2 regions of the Microbacterium jejuense genome follow, and region 1 is predicted to be linked to the other one. Evidence: riboswitches for the same ligand, from Rfam matches in the RefSeq annotation. Region 1 holds a riboswitch; the other holds the start of a gene.
What was found. A riboswitch is a leader RNA that binds a small molecule or an ion and turns the genes downstream of it on or off. The one in region 1 is predicted to bind thiamine pyrophosphate.
Positions count from the first base shown of each region.

Region 1 (10,654 bases):
CCCGCCCGAGAGCGCCTTGGTCGCACGGCCGAGCGGCACGTCCAGCCCGACGGCGTCGAGCGCCTCGGCGACCCGCGCCGGGATGTCGGCCACCGGCACGCCGAGGTTCTCGCAGCCGAAAGCGACGTCGTCGCCCACCTTCGAGAGCACCACGCCGGCGTCGGGATCCTGCAGCACGAGGCCGACGCGCCCGCGCTGCAGCTCGGGGCGGACGCCGTCGATCAGCAGCGTGCCGGTCTGGTCGCCCTCGTCGGCGCCGCCGAGCAGGCCCGCGATACCGGCGAGCAGCGTCGATTTGCCCGCCCCTGAAGCGCCGAGCAGCAGCACGCGCTGGCCGGGCTCGATCGTGAACGACAGGTCGCGCACCGCGGACGCTCGGCGTCCCGCGTACCGCCAGCCCCAGCCCTCTGCCGTGATGCCGGCGGGCCGGGTCTGGGCGGCGGAGCCGACCTGCGCGGCCGCGCGGGCGGTCGCGGCGGACGAGACCGCCGGCATGTCAGACCTCGCGTCGCGCTTCGCGTCCGGCGGCGAAGCGGCTCAGCGCGCCCGTCGCTGCGAGCGCGCGCACCGCGAGCCACCCCACGACGCCGGCGAGCAGGGCGCCCGACACGATCAGCGAGACGAGGTAGATGACGTTGAACTCGACGGTCTTGAGGATGTTGGGCGAGCTGCCGTAGAACAGCTCGAACACCCACGCGCCGACACCCGCGCCGACACCGGCGAGCATGGCCACGGGCAGCGTGAAGCGCCGGTACAGGAACAGGGCGAAGACGAGCTCGGCGCCCAGCCCCTGCACGAGCCCGGACAGCACTGTCGAGACGCCCCACACATTGCCGATGAGCATCGACACCAGCGCGGCGATCACCTCGACCAGCAGGGCGGCGCCGGGCTTGCGGATCACGAGACCGCCGATCACGCCACCGATGAGCCAGATGCCGACGGCGAGTCCGCCGAGACCGGGCGTGAGGCCGTCCATGGCGACGAACCAGGTGCCGCCGATGGTGTTCCAGGCCCAGAAGACCAGTCCGACCGCGACGCCGAGAACGGCAGCGACGACGATGTCGACGACGCGCCAGCGAAGGCTGCGCGAAGCCGCGGATGCCGCGGCGACAGATGCTGACGTGGATGCGGACGCGTGCATGTGTTCTCCTCCCTGCGCCGGCATGATCCGGATCAGGTTCGACGGTCGAAGCGTGGATCGCTTCCTCTCAGCCCGGCTCACCGGACTCCCGTGGTTGTGGCCACGAGTATACCGCCGGGGCAGGCAAGGTATCGTTGGGAGGTGACTCCGGACGACGCTGCCCCCGCGCCTTCGCGCCGTGAGCGTCGTGCCCGCACGGCCGAGGTCCTGACGGTTCCGGAGGGAGCCCTCACCGCTCCGGGCGAGACGGTGCCCGCGCCGCGCTCCAGCAGCACCGTTCCGGTCGACACCGCCGCCGTTCCGACCTCGATCGCCGCAGCCCCGCTCGGGGCGGCGACGGCCTCGTCCGCCCTGCCGGTGTTCGAGCCCGCACCGGCGGCGGCCGCTGCGGCGCCCGGTGCGGCATCCGCAGATCTCCCCGCGCCGGCCCCCACGGGCGACGACGTCCCGCTGGACGACCTCGACCTGAGCGCGTTCGACACCGGCGCCCTGCTCGTCGCCGAGCCTGAGGCGCCGCCGGCGGGGACGCCGCGGCTCCCTTCGGACGGCACCGCGCTGTCGTGGGTCGACCCGGCCACCGTCGGCCGCGTGGCCGCCCCGGGCGACTTGACCGCCGCGGCGAGCCCGTACATCGCGGTCGAGGCCGACCTGCTCGCCGACGCGCCGCACCGCTCGCCGCTGCGCGCGGGCGTGATCGTGCCGACGCTCGCGATCGCCGGCGTGCTCGCCGCGTACGCGGGCACCACGCTGCTGTGGCCGCTGAACGCCGTCGCACCGACCGTGACCCCGATCCAGGCGCAGCCCGTCGCCGCTCCCGCCGCCGTGCCGGCGTGGCCGGCCGAGGGCAGCGCCGCCGAGGCCGTCGAAGGCATCGGGACCCTGTCGTCGACGCCCGACGCCGACGCGATCGCGAGCATCACGAAGGTCGTCACGGCGCTCGTCGTGCTCGACGAGCTGCCCCTCGCCGTGGGCGAGCAGGGACCCTCGTACCGGTTCACGTCCGCCGACGGCAACGCCTACTGGCAGTATCTGCGCAGCGGCGAGTCCGCGCTCGACGTGCCGGTGGGCGGCTCGCTCACCGAGTATCAGATGCTGCAGGGCATGCTGATCGGCTCGGCGGGCAACTACGCCGACCGTCTGGCGCAGGATCTGTTCCCCTCCGACGCCGTGTACGCGACGGCGGCGAACGAGTGGCTGACCGCGCACGGCGTCCCGGGCATCACGCTGTACGAGCCCACCGGCATCGACAAGCGCAACCGGGCGAGCGCCGAGTCGCTCATCCCGCTCGCGCAGAAGGCGCTCGAGAACCCGGTGATCGCCGAGATCGTCGCGCAGAAGTCCGTGGTGCTCCCGGGCGCCGGCACTGTCGAGAACACCAACGAGCTGCTGGCCGATCCCGGCGTGGTCGGCATCAAGACCGGCACGCTCGACGCGTGGAACCTGCTGTCGGCCAAGGACGTCACGATCGGCGACACCACGGTGCGCCTGTACGCGTCGGTGCTGGGACAGCCCGACGACGACGCCCGTCTGGCCGCGTCGCGCGCGATCTATGCGCAGCTCGAGCAGGAGCTGCAGCTCAAGCCCTCCGTCGCCGCGGGAACCGTCGCCGGCATCGTCGAGACCCGCTGGGGCGACAAGGTCGACGTGGTCTCGTCCGGCGATGCGTCGGTCGTGCTGTGGAACGGCGGCGTCGGCGAAGTGGCGACCACCTTCGACCTCGGCGACGCGCGGAAGGCGGGCGACGCCGTCGGCTCGCTGCAGGTCACGGGCCCCCTCGACGACACGACCGTCGATCTCACTCTCGCGGCCGACGTCTCCGACCCGTCACCCTGGTGGCGTCTGACGCACCCGCTCGACCTGTTCGGCCTGAACGACTGATCCGGTCGGATGCCGGGCGCCCCGCTCGTCCGGCCGCCGGCATCCCTCCCCGCCATCCTTGCTCGTTGAGAGAGGGCGCATCAGCACCCCGGGGATCAGCGGGTGAGGGCCTCGGACGCGAGGTCGTCCCACAGCGCGGCCGGGATCTCGACGGCCATGAGCTCGGCGTTGCGGCGCAGCTGCTCCGGGCGGCTGCCGCCCACCACGACCGAGCGCACCGCCGGCTCGCGCAGGGTGAACTGCACGGCCGCAGCGGGCAGCGGGACGCCGTGGGCACGGCACACCGCGAGGATGCGCTGCAGGCGGTCCCACAGCTCATCGGGGATCCGGCCGTACTCGTACCGGTCGTCGCGCGACGGCTCGTCCTTCGCGAGAAGGCCGGAATTGAAGACGGATGCCGTCACGACGCCGGTCCCGTGCACACGACAGGCCGGCAGCACCTCATCGGCAGCCGACTGCTCCAGCAGCGTGTAGCGCCCCGCGATCATGATGAGGTCGAGGTCTGCGCCCTCGACGGCCGCCACGAGCGCCGACGACACCATCGAGCCGATGCCGACGGCATCCACTGCTCCCCCGTCGCGCAGCTGCTGCAGCGCGGGGAACGCCTCGCGCAGCGCGAGGTCGAGGTCGTGCCGCTCGGGGTCGTGCAGGTACAGGACGTCGACGCGGTCGAGGCCGAGGCGCTCCAGCGACTCGTCGAGGCTCGCCCGGATGCCGGCGGCCGAGAAGTCCCATTCCCGGCGCAGCGCGGTCGGCACGTGGAAGTCGGCGGCGAGGTCCAGACCGCCGTCGTCATCGGGGTTCGGCCGCAGCAGGCGCCCGGCCTTCGTCGACACGACGAACTCGTCGCGGGGCTTGGTCTGCAGGAACGCGCCCAGGCGCCGCTCCGACAGCCCGAGCCCGTAGTGCGGCGCGGTGTCGAAGTAGCGGATGCCGGCGTCCCAGGCCGCGTCGAGGATCGCCCAGGCGTCGTCGTCGGTGAGCGGCCGGAACAGATTGCCGAGGTTGGCGGCGCCGTACCCGAGACGCGTGAGCGAAGGGAGCTCAGTCATGACGAGGCTGGGCCCACGCGCCGGCGTCTCCGAGCGCCGCGCCGGCGGCGCGGGGAGCAGGCGTGGGGACGACCGCTCCGAACGTGTACGCCGCGCGGCTGGATTGCTTCATCTCCATGCCGCCGCCCGGTGCGAGCGGGGGGACGTAGACGCCGCCGCGCACCTCGGTGGGCACGACGAAGTGCTCGTGCAGGTGATCGACGTACTCGATCATGCGGCCCTCGCGGCTCGCGCTGACGGCGACGAAGTCGAACATCGACAGGTGCTGCACGGCCTCGCACAGGCCGACGCCACCGGCGTGGGGGCATACCGGCACGCCGAACTTCGCCGCGAGCAGCAGGTTGGCGATGTTCTCGTTCACGCCGCCGACGCGCGCGGCGTCGATCTGCATGACATCCAGCGCCTGCGCCTGCAGCAGCTGCTTGAAGATGACGCGGTTCTGTGCGTGCTCGCCCGTGGCCACCCGCACCGGGGCGACGCCGCGCGAGATCTCGGCGTGGCCGAGCACGTCGTCGGGGCTCGTGGGCTCCTCGATCCAGGCGAGGTCGAACTCGGCGAGCGCGTTCACCCACGCGATCGCCTCCGACACCTCCCAGCGCTGGTTGGCGTCGATCGCGATCGGGAACCCCTCGCCGCACGTCTCACGCGCGATGCGCAGGCGCCGGATGTCGTCGTCGAGGTCGGCGCCGACCTTGAGCTTGATCTGCCCGAACCCGTCGGCGATCGCCTCGCGGCACAGCCGGGCGAGCTTCTCGTCGGAGTAGCCGAGCCATCCCGGGCTCGTCGTGTAGGCCGGGTAGCCGGTGGCCAGCAGCTCCGCCTCGCGCTCGGCGCGGCCCGGCTCGGCCGCGCGCAGGATGGCGAGGGCGTCCTGGGGGGTCAGCGCATTGGTGAGATAGCGGAAATCGACCAGCGCGACGATCTCCTCGGGGGTCATGCGCGAGAGCAGCTGCCACAGCGGCAGCCCGGCGCGCTTGGCCTTGAGGTCCCACAGCGCGTTGACGACCGCGCCGATCGCCATGTGCATGACCCCCTTCTCGGGGCCGAGCCAGCGCAGCTGCGAGTCGCCGACGAGCTCGCTGTTGGCCGCGCCCATGTCGGCGAGGAACGGCTCCACCTCGCGCCCCACGAGGTGCGCGGCGAGCGCGTCGAGCGCCGCCACCTGCACGTCGTTGCCCCGCCCGATCGTGAAGACGAAGGCGTGGCCGTCGATGCCGTCGTCGGCGTCGGTCACGATCCGCAGGTAGGCGGCGGAGTAGTCGGGGTCAGGGTTCATCGCGTCGGAGCCGTCGAGGCTCAACGACGTCGGGAATCGGATGTCTGTCGTCTCGAACGCGACGATGCGGCTCACGATGGCGGGTCTCCTGCGGGGGTTTCGGGTTCGAGATACGAACTACCCGCAGTTAAACATCGGATGTCTATACTGTCAATCACGCCCCGCTGCCCAGAGACGCGGTCGCGACAAGCGCTCGCGCCCGCCCCGGAACCACCAGGAGACCAATGAAGTTCGCGCGCCTCGGCGACCCCGGTCACGAGATCCCCGTCGTCCTCGACGGCGATCGCTGCCTCGACCTGCGCCCCCTCACCTCCGATATCGACGGCGACTTCCTCGCCGGCGATCCCGTCGGCCGCACCGCCGCGGCGATCGCCGCGGGCGAGCTGTCCGAGCTCGACGGCGCGGACGGGCTGCGCGTCGGCGCCCCCCTCGCGCGCCCGAGCGCCGTCGTGTGCATCGGCATGAACTACGCCGCGCACGCCGCGGAGTCGGGCTCCGCACCGCCACCGGTGCCGGTGGTGTTCCTCAAGACGCCCAACACCGTCGTTGGCCCGTACGACACCGTGACGATCCCGCGCGGCAGCGAGAAGACCGACTGGGAGGTCGAGCTCGGTGTCGTGATCGGCCGCCGCGCGTCGTACCTCGACTCCCCCGCCGACGCCGCGGCGCACATCGCCGGGTTCGTGACCGCGAACGACCTCTCTGAGCGCACGTTCCAGCTCGAGGTGTCGGGCGGGCAGTGGTCCAAGGGCAAGTGCGCCCCCGGATTCAACCCGACCGGCCCGTGGCTGGTCACGCCCGACGAGGTCGATCCGCAGGCGCTGCGGCTGCGCAGCCACGTCAACGGCGAACCGCGCCAGGACTCGTCGACCGCCGACATGATCTTTCCGGTCGACCACATCGTGTGGCACCTGTCGCAGTTCCTGACGCTCGAGCCGGGCGACCTGGTGCTCACCGGGACCCCGCAGGGCGTCGCGCTGTCGGGCCGGTTCCCGTACCTCGCGCCGGGCGACGTGGTCGACATCGAGATCGAGGGGCTCGGCGCGCAGCGCCAGGAGTTCGTCGCATGGGAGGCATCGCGATGACCGCACAGCTGGACGGACTCGTCGCCGTCGTCACCGGCGGCGCCTCGGGCATCGGCGCCGCCGTCGCGCACGCGCTCGCCGACGAAGGTGCGCAGGTCGCCGTGCTCGACCGCGATCCCGCGGGTGCCGATCCTCGGTTCGCCGCGTTCGCGGCGGACGTCTCGTCGCGGGCGGAAGTGGATGCCGCCGTCGCCGCCGTGGCGGAACGCTTCGGCCGCATCGACATCCTCGTCAACAACGCCGGCATCGGCGCCCAGGGCGACATCGCCGCGAACGACGACGACGAGTGGGCGCGCGTGCTGTCGATCAACGTCACGGGCATCGCACGTGTGACAGCCGCCGCACTGCCGTGGCTGCGGCAGTCGCCGGCGGCGGCGGTGTGCAACACGTCGTCGATCGCCGCGACCGCGGGCCTTCCGCAGCGCGCGCTGTACAGCGCGTCGAAGGGCGCGGTGCTCTCGCTCACGCGCGCGATGGCCGCCGACCACCTCCGCGAGGGCATCCGCGTCAACGCCGTCAACCCGGGCACCGCCGACACCCCGTGGGTGGGGCGGCTGCTCGACTCGGCCCCCGATCCTGCCGCCGAGCGCGCCGCGCTCGAGGCCCGGCAGCCGCACGGCCGCCTGGTGTCGCCGGACGAGGTCGCCGGTGCGGTGCTGTACCTCGTCAGCCCCCGGTCGGGTTCGACGACCGGCACCTCCATCGAGGTGGACGGCGGCATGGCCGCGCTGCGGCTGCGCCCCGTCGGCAGCTGATCCCGGCCCCGAGCTCTCGAGAACGTCTCGCCGCGTTTCGTCTCCGCTCGTTCCTCGCTCCGCGGGGCGGCCGAGGGGTGCACGCCCCCGGTCGTTGAGCGAGCGAAGCGAGACGGGGATCGAGAGCGGGCACCGCCTCAGCGCAGTCCGTACACCCGCTCGGCGTTGGCGGCGAGAACAGCCTCGGCGTCGCCCAACCGGTCCACGGCCCACGTCGCGACGGTCTCGACCCAGCGGCCGTAAGGTCCCGACACCGGCCAGTCGCCGCCGAACAGCAGCCGGTCCGGGCCGAACGCGCCCAGCGCGACGTCGAGGAACGGCCGAAGCTGCGCGTCCGACCACCCGTCCGGGGACTCGCCGGGCAGTCCCGACAGCTTGCACACGACGTTCGGCCGTTCGGCCAGGGCCGCGAGCGCCGCCGACCAGGGCGTTCCGGCGGCGGGGGCTGCGGCATCCACCGTCCCCACGGCGGGCTTGCCGAGGTGGTCGAGCACGATCGCCAGGTCGGGAACCGCGTCGGCGAGCGCGATCACGTCGGCCAGCTGATGCGCCCGGACGCACGCGTCGAAGACGAGACCGGCGGATGCCACGGCCTGCGCCGATGCGCGGAATCCGGGCCGCGCGGCGAAGCCGTCGGGCTCGGACTGCAGCAGACGCCGCACGCCGACGACGAGCGGACGCTCCGCGAAGGCCGCGAGGTGCTCGTCGGTGGCGGCGGGGTCTTCGAGGGGTGCGCGCGCGACGATGCCGCGCACGGCGACGTGAGGCACGAGCGAGGTCACCCAGTCCACCTCGGCCATCGACTGGTCAGGCGCGCAGTCGGCCTGCACGAACACGAATCCGTAGTCCGCGGACGGTGCTTCGGCGAGTGCCCCGTCGAGCTCGACGGGCCCGAAAGATCGGAGCAGCGGGCCGCGAAGCCACTCATAGTCGAGATTCTCGGGGTCCCACAGGTGAAGATGGCCGTCCACAACGCGCATGCGCACCATCCTGACATCGGATGTCTGCGGCCAGGAAGTCTACGATGGGGTCGTGGCCGTCACCGACGAAGCGATCTCGAAGATCAAAGACATGATCGTCCGCGGCGAGCTGTCGCCCGGGTCGCGGCTCCCTCCCGAGAAAGAGCTCGCCGAGACCCTCGGACTCTCGCGCAGCTCGATGCGCGAGGCCGTCAAGGCCCTGGAGGTCATCCGCGTGCTCGACGTGCGCCGCGGCGACGGCACGTACGTGACGAGCCTGGAGCCCACCCTGCTGCTGGAGGCCATCTCGTTCGTCGTCGACCTGCACGACGACGACTCGCTGCTGGAGATCTTCGCCGTGCGCCGAGTGCTGGAGTCGCACGCGACCGGGCTGGCCGCCCAGCGGGCCGAGGCCGCCGACGTGGCGGACCTGAACGCCGAGATCGCCGGCGTCTCGCTCGGCACCGACATCGACGCGCTCGTCGAGCACGACGTCCGCTTCCACGCCGCGATCGCGCGGCTCGGGGGCAACGGCTACCTCGCCGGCCTGCTCGAGAGCCTCACGAGTCAGACCGTGCGGGCGCGCGCCTGGCGCGGTCTCACCCAGGCGGGCGCGGTCGAGCGCACGCTCGCCGAGCACCAGGCGATCCTCGACGCGATCGCCGATCACGACGTCGAGCTCGCCACCGCCGCCGCCCAGGTGCACATCTCGGGCATCGAGCGCTGGCTGCGCCAGGCCCGCGACCGCTCCTGACGCAGCGCAGCGCAGCTCCGGATATCGGACTTCCTGCCTGTTTCCGGAGCATTCGCGCCCGGTCCTCCGGAAACGTCGTGGTTCTCCGATATTCGGAGCGCGAGTGGGGAGTCCTCCGGGAGGAGAAGGGATGCCGCACCCGCGGCCGCCGCACCCCGAAGGCTAGGCGAACCGGACCGTCTGCTGCAGGCGCGTGCGGACGTCGAAGACCTCGTTGCCGCCGATGTCGCGCGCGCCGGTGATGCCGCGGCGCAGGACCGTCGCCAGAGCACTGCGCGAGACCACGGCGACGCGCATGCCGCGCACCTTGCCGATCTCGTCGATGGGCGACAGCACGTCCTCGTCGGGCAGCACGACGATCGCACCGCTGAAGCGCACTCCGGCGGCGCGGGCGACCGTGCGCATGTGGCCGAGCAGCTCGGCGATCGGGGCGCCGGGCACGCCGTCGCCGAGGAATTCGCCGCGGCGCATGCGCACCGGGCCGCCGAAGTCCTCCGACAGCACGCCGTAGAGGCCGCTCGGGCCGAGCACGATGTGGTCGATCTTGGCGTCGGAGCCGCCGGCGGCGACGTCGTGCCACACGGTGTAGCCCATGCCGAGGTCGGCGACGATACGGGCCGTCGCCTCCTCGGCGAGCGCGTCGGCGAGAAGACGGCGCAGCGCGACCGGGGCCGAGCGCACCAGCGCGGGGTCGTACGGGTCGTCGAGCGCGACGCCGCGGCCCACCCACTCCCGGATCAGCGAGAGGTACCGCTCGCGCCGCCATCCGCCGGGCTGCCCGAACGATCGGGCGCGCGGACGCGTGTCGGTGCGGGCGGCCGGCGGGCGCCAGCCCGACCCCGCGGCCGAATAGTCCGGCGCGGCAGCCTCGCCGAAGCCATGACCGCGGTCGTACGCGGCGCGGGCCTCGGGGGTGCCGACGAGCTCCCACGCGCGCTGCACTTGGACGAACACCGCGGCGTCGCCGCCGGTGTCGGGGTGCGTCTGACGCAGCCGCAGCCGGTACGCCTTGCGCAACGCGTCGTCGTCGACGCCGGGGTCGACGACGAGCACCTCGTAGGCGGACGCCGAGAGCGGGCTGTCGAACACGGATCCTCCCCCGGGACCTCAGCGCGTCGCGCGGACGGGCCGCGCGGGAATTCGGAAGTTCAGGCTACGTCACCCGGCCGCATCCGGGCGCGTCTCGTTGCGCCGGGCATAGGCGGCGGCGCTGCGGCTCGACAGCGCGAGCAGCACCAGGATGTCGAGCGCGAGCGGCACGAACGTCTCGTCGACGCGGATCTCCTGGCCCTGCACCCACCAGGCGACGAACGTGGTCGAGATCGACATCACCGAGAGGACCATCACGGCCACGCGCGCCAGGTTGCTGCCGCGCAGCACGAAGACGGCGAACAGCACGTCGAGGGCGACCGAGGCCAGCACGATGCCGACCACGATCCACAGTGCCGTCTGCCGCATGTCGGCGTCGGCGGCGTCGACGCCTTCCAGCGCGAGCTGCATGTCGGGGTCCGCGAGGATGTCGCGCCACAGGGCGGCGATCGCGCCGCCGACGAGCAGGCCCGCGACCGCGCGCAGCAGCACCAGCACCCCGCCGGCGATCGTCGACGCGGGCCTCGGCATGTCGGGGTCGTGGTGCACCGGGCGCAGCAGCCGCGCCGCGGGCTCGTATGCCGGGCGCTTGAGCGGCTCGCCCGCGGCACCGGGTCCGTTGGACGCGCCGCCGGGCACACCGGCCGACGGCGCACCTTCGGCCG
Region 1 is NZ_BAABLG010000001.1:435,253-445,906, reverse strand. It holds gene ABEA46_RS01955 (ABC transporter ATP-binding protein) at 1-495, opposite strand, end outside; gene ABEA46_RS01950 (ECF transporter S component) at 497-1,141, opposite strand; TPP riboswitch at 1,134-1,243, opposite strand; gene ABEA46_RS01945 (D-alanyl-D-alanine carboxypeptidase family protein) at 1,283-3,019, shown strand; gene ABEA46_RS01940 (aldo/keto reductase) at 3,115-4,071, opposite strand; gene ABEA46_RS01935 (enolase C-terminal domain-like protein) at 4,064-5,422, opposite strand; gene ABEA46_RS01930 (fumarylacetoacetate hydrolase family protein) at 5,572-6,432, shown strand; gene ABEA46_RS01925 (SDR family NAD(P)-dependent oxidoreductase) at 6,429-7,187, shown strand; gene ABEA46_RS01920 (amidohydrolase family protein) at 7,325-8,167, opposite strand; gene ABEA46_RS01915 (FadR/GntR family transcriptional regulator) at 8,220-8,900, shown strand; gene ABEA46_RS01910 (DnaJ domain-containing protein) at 9,063-9,989, opposite strand; gene ABEA46_RS01905 (hypothetical protein) at 10,059-10,654, opposite strand, start outside.

Region 2 (10,654 bases), on a different contig from region 1:
GCGATCGCGTACAGCAGCGCGACCAGGAGGACCTCGCCCACGGCGAGGAGTCCTCCCCCGCCCTCGACGGCGAGCCCCGGCCCCGCGACGATGACGAACACGCCCGCGAACCCGACGAACAGGCCGATCGCCCGCCACGGGCTCAGCACGGAGCGGTCGCCGCCGCCGAACGCGATGATCGCCGCGAACAGCGGCACGGTCGCCACGAGCAGCCCCGTGAGTCCCGACGGCAGCGTCTGCTCGGCGTGCCCGAGCAGCAGGAACGGCCCGGCCATCTCGATCGCGCCGAACAGCAGCACCCACCCGATCTTCGCGAAGGCCGGGCGCAGCGCTCCGGCGCGGATCGCGAACGGCAGCAGCAGGACGGCGCCGAGCAGCGTGCGCCCCGCCACCACGGCCGCCGGCGAGTACGACTCGACCGCGACACTGATGAACAGGTACGGAACGCCCCACAGCAGCGCCATCGCGGCGAACAGCAGCCACGCGCGCGTGTCGAATCGTTGGACGGGATTCATGCGGTGCCCTTTCTCGCCGTCGAACCAGGGTGCACCGGTCGGGCGGACGGCGCGAGGATCGCGAACGACACTCTACGACCGATCTCGGACATCGCGAGCGGCGGTGCCGCGGCGGCGCGCCCGCGCGCCTCAGACCGAGCGGCGCCCCTCGAAAGCGCGGCCGAGGGTGACCTCGTCGGCGTACTCCAGGTCGCCGCCGACCGGGAGTCCCGAGGCGAGGCGGGTCACCGCGATCTCGAGCGTGTGCAGCAGGCGGCTGAGGTAGGTCGCCGTCGCCTCGCCCTCGAGGTTGGGGTTCGTGGCGAGGATGACCTCCTGCACGGTGCCGTCGGCGAGGCGCTGCATCAGCTGGGCGATGCGCAGGTCGTCGGGACCGATGCCGGCGATCGGACTGATCGCGCCGCCGAGCACATGGTAGAGCCCGCGGAACTCGCGCGTGCGCTCGATGGCCGCGACATCCTTGGCGTCCTCGACGACGCAGATGAGCGTCTGGTTGCGCCGCGGGTCGCGGCAGATCGAGCAGCGCTCCTGCTCGGACACGTTGCCGCACACCTCGCAGAAGCGCACCTTCTCGCGCACGTCGGCGAGCAGTTCGGCGAGGTGCGACACGTCGAAGTTCGGGGTCTGCAGGATGTGGAACGCGATGCGCTGCGCCGACTTCGGGCCGATCCCCGGCAGGCGGCCGAACTCGTCGATCAGATCCTGGACGATGCCGTCGTACATGGGCTAGTTGAACCTCGTCGGGGGCTCGTAGGGCTCTTCGCCGATGAACGTCGCGTCGAGCATCTGCCGCACGACCGCCTCGCCGTACCGCTGCACGCCGTCGTTGCGCGGACGCACGACCGGGGTGATCGGCGGCGCGACAGTGGGCGGAACCGGGGCCTCGACCGGCGCCCCGGACTCGTCGAGGTCGAGATCGTCGTCGGGCTCGTCGTCGCGCTCGACCGCGGGAGCCAGCTCGGCGCGCGGCAGCACGTCGCCGTCGTGCGGCGCCACCTGCGGCGGAGCAAGCGTCGCGACACGCACCCGCTCCGCGTCTTCGGGCTCGTCGTCGACGGCGAACTGGCCCATGCTCGGCATCGCGGCGGGGCCGGGATCGGGCGGCGGGGCATCGTCGTCGGAAGGGATCGGCGCGACGGCCCAGTCCGTGACCGGCGCGGCTGCGGCCGGCGCGGCCTTCGCAGCGGGGGCGGATGCCGCACCCCGCGGCGCCGGAGAACTCGGCGCCGACGCACGCGGCGCCGAGGCGGTCCCGGTGGGTGTGGCCGGAGCGGTCGGGGCCGAGGCGCGCGGCGTCGAGGGAGCAGGCGCCGAGGGCCGGGACGCAGCAGCCGGGGCCGCGACCGCCTCGGGTGCCGTCGCCGCAGGTGCGGAGGGCCGCCCAGCTGCCGACGCGGACGCGGGGGCCGGTCCGCGATCGGACGCTGCGCCGCCGCCGGAACCCGGCTCCGCGAGCCGCGGCAGGAACTTCACCTGGCTGCCGAACACCTGCTCGATCGCGCTGCGCACGTCGAGGAACGCACCCTGCCCCTGCGGCTTGGGCTTGAACTTCGTGAGGTCGCTCGCGCTGGAGAACTCGAGCGCGACGACATGGTCGTCGCCCTTGGTCGTGACGCCGATCGGGCGGGACGCGGTGGCGACCATCCACGACGACCGGCTGATGCCCTCGAGTCGCGTGAGCACGTCGGGCCACGCAGCGACGAGATTCTCGGTCGTCAGCTCGCGAGGGGCGGTGGGCGCCGGCGCCGGCTCGGGCGCAGGAGCCGCAGAAACGGGTGCTGACGCCGGAGCCGTCTCGCGCGCACGCTCGACGACCGGGGCAGCCGCGCCGACCGGAGCCGACGGCACCGCCGGGGCTGCGGCATCCGCGCCCCTCGCCAGCACGCGGGCGACCATGAGCTCGAGCTGCAGTCGCGGCGAGGTGGCGCCGGTCATGTCGTCGAGCGTCGCGATGACAAGGTCGGCGATGCGCGAGAGACGGGCCGTGCCGAACGCGTCGGCCTGGCGCTGCTTGCGCATGAGGTCGTCGGCCGAGACGCCGCGGAGCACCGCGGCGGCGCCCTGACCGGTCGCGGCGGCGACGATGAGATCGCGCAGGCGCTCGAGCAGGTCGTCGACGAAACGGCGAGGGTCCTGACCGGTCTGTACGACGCGGTCGACCGCCGAGAACGCCGCAGCGGCGTCGGACGCGCCGAACGCGTCGATGACCTCGTCGAGCAGCTCGTCAGGGGTGTAGCCGAGCAGCGCGACGGCACGCGCGTAGGTCACCCCGGCATCGTCGGAGCCGGCGATCAGCTGGTCGAGCAGCGACAGCGTGTCTCGCGGCGACCCGCCGCCGGCGCGCACCACGAGGGGCAGCACACCGGGTTCGACCTCGACGCCCTCTTGCACGCAGAGCTGCTCGACGTACTCGAGCATCGCGGCGGGCGGCACGAGGCGGAACGGGTAGTGGTGCGTACGCGAGCGGATCGTGCCGATGACCTTCTCGGGCTCGGTCGTCGCGAAGATGAACTTGACGTGGTCCGGCGGCTCTTCGACGAGCTTGAGCAGGGCGTTGAAGCCCTGCGGCGTCACCATGTGCGCCTCATCGAGGATGAAGATCTTGAACCGGTCGCGGGCCGGGGCGAACACGGCGCGCTCGCGCAGGTCGCGCGCATCGTCGACGCCGTTGTGGCTGGCCGCGTCGATCTCGACGACGTCGAGCGATCCGCCGCCGCCGCGGCCCAGCTCGATGCAGCTGTCGCACTTTCCGCACGGCACGTCGGTCGGGCCCTCGGCGCAGTTGAGGCAGCGGGCGAGGATGCGGGCGGAGGTCGTCTTGCCGCACCCGCGGGGGCCCGAGAACAGGTAGGCGTGGCCGACCCGGTCGCCGCGCAGGGCGGTCATCAACGGCTCGGTGACCTGACCCTGCCCGATCATCTCGCCGAACGACTCGGGCCGGTAGCGGCGATAGAGGGCTGTGGTCACTCCCCCAGCCTACGGCGTGGTCCCGACACTTCGGCAGGCTCGGCGCATCGCATCACGGCGGCCGATCCCGGGCCTGCTAGATTGCTCGGCAGTGACACGGGGTGCCCGCACGGCGGGCTGAGAACACACCCGTCGAACCTGATCTCGATCATGCGAGCGAAGGGATGTCGCGATGAACACGCGCGCCGCCACCGTCCACCTGTCCCCTTCAGAGGCGCTCACGGCGCTGCGGGATGCCGCACCGCTCGTGCAGTGCATCACCAATGCCGTGGTGACCGGATTCACCGCCAATGTGCTGCTCGCGGTCGGCGCAGCACCGGCGATGTGCGACCTGCCCGGCGAGGCGGGCCTGTTCGCCGGCATCGCCGACGGCGTGCTCGTGAACCTCGGAACGCCGGGCGTCGAGCAGCGCGACGGCGCCCGCGAGGCCGTCCGCGCGACCGAGCGCTGGGTGCTCGATCCGGTCGCGGTCGGTGCCCTGCCCGTCCGCACCGCGTTCGCCGCCGAGCTGCTCGAGCACCGGCCCGCGATCATCCGCGGCAACGCGTCCGAGATCCTCGCGCTCGCCGGCGCCGGGGCCGGCGGTCGCGGGGTGGACGCCACGGAGGAGACGGATGCGGCCGCCGACGCCGCCCGCGAGCTCGCACTGCGCACCGGCGGCGTCGTGGCCGTGTCGGGTCCGGTCGACCTCGTCACCGACGGCGTCGAGGTCGTCCGCATCGGCGGCGGGGATGCGCTCCTGACCCGCGTCACCGGCGGCGGCTGCTCTCTCGGCGCCGTGATGGCCGCGTTCCTGGGCGTCTGCCGGCCCTTCGACGCCGCGGTGGCGGCATCCACCCTCTACGCCGCCGCCTCGGAACGCGCGGCCGCCCGCGCGAGCGGACCCGGCTCGTTCGCGGTCGCGCTGCTCGATGCCCTCGCCGAGGCAGCCCCGGCCGACCTCGACGGCCGCGCCGTCGCCACCCTGACGGTAGGCGTGCGATGAGCCTGCAGCTGCACCTCGTGACCGACGACCGGCTGCCCTTCGCGCGCACGCGCGACGTGGTCGCGGCGGCGGTCGAGGCCGGTGTCGACGTCGTCCAGCTGCGCGTCAAGGGCGGCACGGCGCGCGACCTGCTCGCCCAGACGGTGGCTCTGTCGGCGGTCGTCGCGGGGCGCGCGACGTTCGTGGTCGACGACCGCGTCGACATCGTGCTCGCCGCCCGCGGCACCGGGGTCCGGGTGGACGGCGTGCACCTCGGTCAGAGCGACCTGCCGCCCGACGCCGCTCGACGGCTCCTCGGCGCCGAGTCCGTCATCGGATGGACGGCGAACACGCCCGCTCACCTCGGCGCGGCGGCCGCGTTCCCGCCGGGCACCCTCGACTATCTCGGGGTGGGTGTGATCCGTCCCACGTCCACCAAGCCCGACCATCCGCCCGCGCTCGGCGTCGACGGATTCGCCCGGCTGGCCGCGGCGACGCCGTTGCCGTGCGTCGCGATCGGCGGCATCGGGTTGTCCGACGTCGCCCCGCTGCGCGCGGCCGGAGCGGCGGGCGTCGCCGTCGTGTCGCTGCTGTCGGCCGCCGACGATCCGGCCGTGGTCGCCCGGGAGCTGCGCCGGATCGCGGATGCCGCGCCCGTCGAGGTGGGCCGATGAGCGACATCCCCCGCGTCCTCAGCATCGCCGGCACCGACCCCACCGGCGGCGCCGGCATCCAGGCAGACCTGAAGACGATCGGCGCACTCGGCGGCTACGGCATGGCCGTGGTCACCGCGCTCGTCGCGCAGAACACGCGGGGTGTGCGCGACGTGCATGTGCCGCCGGTCGACTTTCTGGCCGCGCAGCTCGACGCCGTGTCGGACGACGTCGAGATCGACGCGGTGAAGATCGGGATGCTGCAGGATGCCGCGATCATCGGCGTCGTCCGCACCTGGCTCGCCTGCGTGCGACCGCCGGTCGTCGTGCTCGACCCGGTGATGGTCGCCACCAGCGGCGACAGGCTGCTCGATGCCGCCGCCGAGGACGCGCTGCGGGCGCTCTGCGCCGACGTCGACCTCGTGACGCCGAACCTCGCGGAGCTCGCCGTGCTGACCGGCCGCCCGCTCGCCGCCACGTGGGACGAGGCGCTCGATGCCGCCCGCCGGCTCCACGAGGCGACCGGCACGATCGTGCTGCTGAAGGGCGGGCATCTCGACGGCGCCGACTGCCCGGACGCCCTCGTCGGCCCGGACGCGCTCATCGGCTCCGGCGGCGTGCACGAGGTCGTGGGTGCGCGTGTCGCGACCCGCAGCACCCACGGCACGGGGTGTTCGCTGTCGTCGGCGATGGCCACCCTGCGCAGCGGGGGCGCCGCCTGGCCCGATGCGCTGGGGCGCGCCAAGGAGTGGCTCACCGGCGCGCTCGAGCACGCAGACCGGCTGCGCGTCGGGCGCGGCAACGGCCCGATCGACCACTTCCACGAATCACGGTCTGCCGCCCGCGGCGCGTGGTCGGACGAGATGAGGGATGCCGCGGCCGACCTCCGGGCGGACATCGAGGCGTGCGCGTTCGTGCGCCGGCTCGGCGACGGCTCGCTGGATCGGCAGGCGTTCACCTGGTACCTCGCCCAGGACGCCCGGTACCTCGGCGAGTACGCGCGACTGCTGGCGCGGGCGAGCGCTCTGGCCCCGACGCCCGACGAGCAGGCGTTCTGGGCGCGGTCCGCGCAGTCGGCCGTCGTCGAGGAGCAGCGCCTTCACGACGCGCACCTCGACGGTCGCGCTCCCGCGGAGCCCGCTCCGGCCACGCTGGCCTACACGAACCATCTGCACGCCTGCGGTCGCAGCTACGGCGAGCTCGTCGCCGCGCTCCTCCCCTGCTTCACGGTCTACGCCGACCTCGGCGCGCAACTGGCCGCGGCACGTCACGACGCCCATCCGTACGACGACTGGCTCGCGGCGTACGGCGACCCCGCGTTCGCCGAAGCGAGCGCGCACGCGGTGAGGATCGTGGATGCCGCAGCCTGCGCGGCGACCGCCGACGAGCGCTCGCGCATGAAGGCCGCGCTCTTGCGGTCGACGGCCCATGAGCTGAGCTTCTTCGAGGCGCCGCTGGAGGTCGACGCGGCGAACGTGTGACGGGAAGCGGGGTTCGCTCAACGACCGGGACGGCTCATGACCAGGGTGTGACGGGCGATGTCCGCCCGGACTGGCAGACTCGGCGCATGGCGACGACGATCGGCACCCCCGGCGGTACCCCGGAACGCCCGGCGGTGTTCTTCTCAGGGCCCGAGGAGTTCCGCGCGTGGCTCGCCGCCCACCACGACACCGAGACCGAGCTGTGGATGGGGCTCTACAAGAAGCACGTCGCCGACCGCCCCCTCACGTGGGAGCAGGCGGTCCCCGTCGCGCTCTGCTACGGCTGGATCGACTCCGTCGCCCAGCGGATCGACGATGACGCGGTGCGCCAGCGCTGGTCGCCGCGCAAGCCGTCGAGCAACTGGTCGAAGGTCAACATCGAGCTCGTCGAGCAGCTCACGGCGCAGGGGCTCATGACCGAGGCGGGACTCGCCGCGTACGCCCGGCGCCGCGAGGACCGCACCGGCGTGTACTCGCATGAGAACCCCGACCAGGAGCTTCCGCCGGAGTGGGCGGCGCGCGTGGCTGCCGATCCCGCGGCGACCGCGTTCCTCGACGCCGCGACGCCGACGTACCGGCGCCAGGTGTACCACTGGGTGCTCTCGGCCAAGCAGGAGTCGACGCGCGAACGCCGGCTCACCCAGCTCATCGAGGGCAGCGCCGCCGGCGAGATCATGCCCTTCCAGCGCTACGGCGAGCTGCCCAAGTGGGTCGCGCGGGCGGCCGAGGCCGCCCGCGCCGCGGCCGCCGCCGAAGCCTGAGCGGCGGCATCCCCCTCGACCGGCGCGAGCCGGAGGCGCGTCAGTCCTGCGCGGCTGTCTCGACGTCGGGCACGATGATCGGGATCGTCGAGGTGACGGTCGGCACCGAGGCCGACAGCAGCGAGCCGTCCTCGCGTCGCGCCTCGCCGAGCGTGCGCAGCGTGGGGCGGCCCGGGATCACCGGTCCCTGACCGTCGAGCGGCACCACGACTTCTTCGTCCGCGCCGACCACATAGCCGACGCCGCGAACGCTGAACCCGATCGGGTCGCCGTCGCCGGCGTTCACACGCAGCTCGTCACGCGTGACCGTGACCGTCAGCGGGGTGCCGTGCCAGTGCAGCGTGAACTCCAGCGAGGGCCAGGCCGCCGGGAGCCGCGGATCGAAAGACAGCTCGCCGAAGTGGTCGCGCATGCCGCCGAAGCCCGACACCAGCGCCGTCCACACGCCGCCCGCCGACGCGACGTGCACGCCGTCGGACGCGTTGTGGTGCAGGTCGGCGAGGTCGACGAAGATCGACTGCCGGAAGTAGTCCAGCGCGAGGTCCTGGTACCCGACCTCGGCCGCCAGGATCGACTGCACCACCGCCGACAGCGTCGAGTCGCCGGTGGTCAGCGGGTCGTAGTACTCGAAGTCGGCCAGCTTGTCTTCGGGCGAGAAGTGGTTGCCCTGCAGGAACAGCGCGAGCACCACGTCGGCCTGCTTGAGCACCTGGTACCGGTAGATCACCAGCGGGTGGAAGTGCAGCAGCAGCGGCCTCTTGTCGGCTGGGGTGTTCTCGAGATCCCACACCTCGCGTTCGAGGAACACGTGATCCTGCGGATGGATGCCGAGGTTCGGGCTGAACGGGATGTGCATGGCCTCCGCCGCACGGTCCCACGACTCGGGCTCACCCGGCTCCAGGCCGAGGCGGTCGACCATCTGCCGGTACACCTCGCCGTCGACCTCGGCCATCTCGCGCACGGTGCGCGCAGCGAAGCGGAGGTTGAAGCGGGCCATGACGTTCGTGAACAGGTTGTCGTTGACGACAGTCGTGTACTCGTCGGGGCCGGTCACGCCGTGGATGTGGAACACCTCGCCCTCCCCGGCCTCGTTGCTGGCGGCCACGCCGTCGCTGGAGCGCCAGAAGCCGAGCGTCGCCCACAGGCGCGCCGTCTCGACCGCGATGTCGACGCCTTCGCGGTAAAGGAACTCGTCGTCGCCGGTGGCCCGCACGTACTTCGCCAGCGCGAAGCTGACGTCGGCGTTGATGTGGTACTGAGCGGTGCCGGCGGCGTAGTAGGCCGACGCCTCTTCGCCGTTGATCGTCCGCCACGGGAACAGCGCTCCCGCCTCATTGAGCTGGAACGCCCGCCGGCGCGCCGCAGGGAGCATGAGGTACCGCATGCGCAGCGCGTTGCGCGCCCACAGCGGCGTCGTGTACGCGAGGAACGGGAGCACGTAGATCTCGGTGTCCCAGAAGTAGTGGCCCGAGTACCCGGATCCGGTCATGCCCTTCGCGGGGACGCCCTGGCCGTCGGCGCGGGCGGCGGCCTGCGCGAGCTGGAAGAGGCACCAGCGGGTCGCCTGCTGCAGGTCGTCGTGCCCGCCGATGCGGACGTCCGAGCGCTCCCAGAACCCGTCGAGCCACGCACGCTGCCGGGTGCGGATCGCGTGGACGCCCTCGCTGAGCGCCCGGTCGAGCGTCCGGCGGCAGCGGTCGATCAGCTCGCGCGCCGGCACGCCCCGGGACGTGTGGTAGCTGACGAGCTTGGTGACCCGGACCGGTACACCGGCCTTCGCCTGCACGCGGAACACGTTCTTGGCGATGTCGGGCTCGATGAGCGAGCGGGCGCTGTACGCGTTCTCGGTCTCGACGAGGTGGTCGGCGATGACCGCGAGCGACATGCCGGACTCGGTGACGCGGTACGACAGCGCCGCCCGCGTGTCGTCCTGCCAGTACTCCTCCGGCTGCATCACGCGCTCCTGGATGCGCTCCGCCTTGCGGGGATCGAAGGCGGCCTTGGCGCGGCGCGTCGGCGGCGTGCCGCCGTAGACGTCCTCGCCGTCCTGGCGGTTGATCATCTGGCAGCTGATCGTGACCGGCGCGTCGGCGTTGAGCACCGTGACGTCGACCGACATGACCGCCAGGTGCTTCTCTTCGAATGACACGAGGCGCTCGAACTCGATCCGCACCTCCTTGCCCGACGGCGTCATCCACAGGATGTGGCGGCGCAGCACGCCGTCGCGGAAGTCGAGCTCGCGCTCGTACTCGCGCACGTCCGCCACGTCGAGCGACAGCGGCTCGTCGTCGACGTACACGCGCATCACCTTCGCGTCTGGCGCGTTGACGATCGTCTGCCCGACCTCGGCGAACCCGTACGCCTGCTCGGCGTGACGGATCGGGAACGTCTCGTGGAAGCCGTTGATGAACGTGCCGTGCTCGTGTGCGAAGCGTCCCTCAGGGTGGTTGCCGCGCAGTCCGAGGTAGCCGTTCGCGACGGCGAACAGGGTCTCGGTGACACCGGCATCGTCGACGTCGAACGATTTCTCGACGAGACGCCACGGGTCGACGGGGAACCGATCGCGATCGATCATCGTACGAACTCCTCCAGGTCCTTCACCACCACATGTGCTCCGGCATCCGCCAGATCCTGCGCACCGACTCCGCGGTCGACGCCCACCACCAATCCGAAGCCGCCGGCCGAAGCCGAGCGCACCCCGCTGATCGCGTCTTCGACGGCCGCGCTGCGTGCGGGCTCGACGCCCAGCATCCGCGCCGCCTCGACGAACACGTCGGGAGCCGGCTTCGACGCGAGGTGGTCGCGCTCGGCGATCACCCCGTCCATGACGACCGTGAACCGGTCGCGCATGCCCGCGGCTGCCAGCACCTCTTCGGCGTTCTTCGAGCTCGAGACGACCGCGACCGGGGTCCCGGCCGCCGCCAGCACGTCGAGCAGGCGCAGCGATCCAGGATACGCGGCGATCCCCTCGGCGCGGAGCACACGCTCGAACACGGCGTTCTTGCGGTTGCCGATGCCGCACACCGTATCGGCGGTGGGCGGATCGGACGGATGACCCCACGGCACCTCGACGTCGCGCGAGCGCAGCAGGCTCGCCACCCCGTCGTACCGCTTCTTGCCGTCGAGGTGGTCGAAGTAGTCGCGCTCGATGTACGGCGGGGTGATGTCCCACGCGGCGAACAGCTCTTCGAACATCGTCTGCCACGCGTGCATGTGCACCTCGGCGGTCGGGGTCAGCACGCCGTCCAGGTCGAACAGCACGGCGTCGTAGGCGGTGAGGTCGGGTAGGGCGTCCATGGGCTTCAGGGTACGT
Region 2 is NZ_BAABLG010000009.1:156,676-167,329, forward strand. It holds gene ABEA46_RS16595 (DMT family transporter) at 1-515, opposite strand, end outside; gene recR (recombination mediator RecR) at 645-1,238, opposite strand; gene ABEA46_RS16605 (DNA polymerase III subunit gamma and tau) at 1,242-3,482, opposite strand; TPP riboswitch at 3,570-3,664, shown strand; gene thiM (hydroxyethylthiazole kinase) at 3,655-4,467, shown strand; gene thiE (thiamine phosphate synthase) at 4,464-5,120, shown strand; gene thiD (bifunctional hydroxymethylpyrimidine kinase/phosphomethylpyrimidine kinase) at 5,117-6,580, shown strand; gene ABEA46_RS16625 (YdeI/OmpD-associated family protein) at 6,667-7,341, shown strand; gene ABEA46_RS16630 (glycoside hydrolase family 65 protein) at 7,382-9,916, opposite strand; gene ABEA46_RS16635 (HAD family hydrolase) at 9,913-10,638, opposite strand.
Region 2: another riboswitch for thiamine pyrophosphate. It lies ahead of thiM (hydroxyethylthiazole kinase); the one in region 1 lies ahead of ABEA46_RS01950 (ECF transporter S component).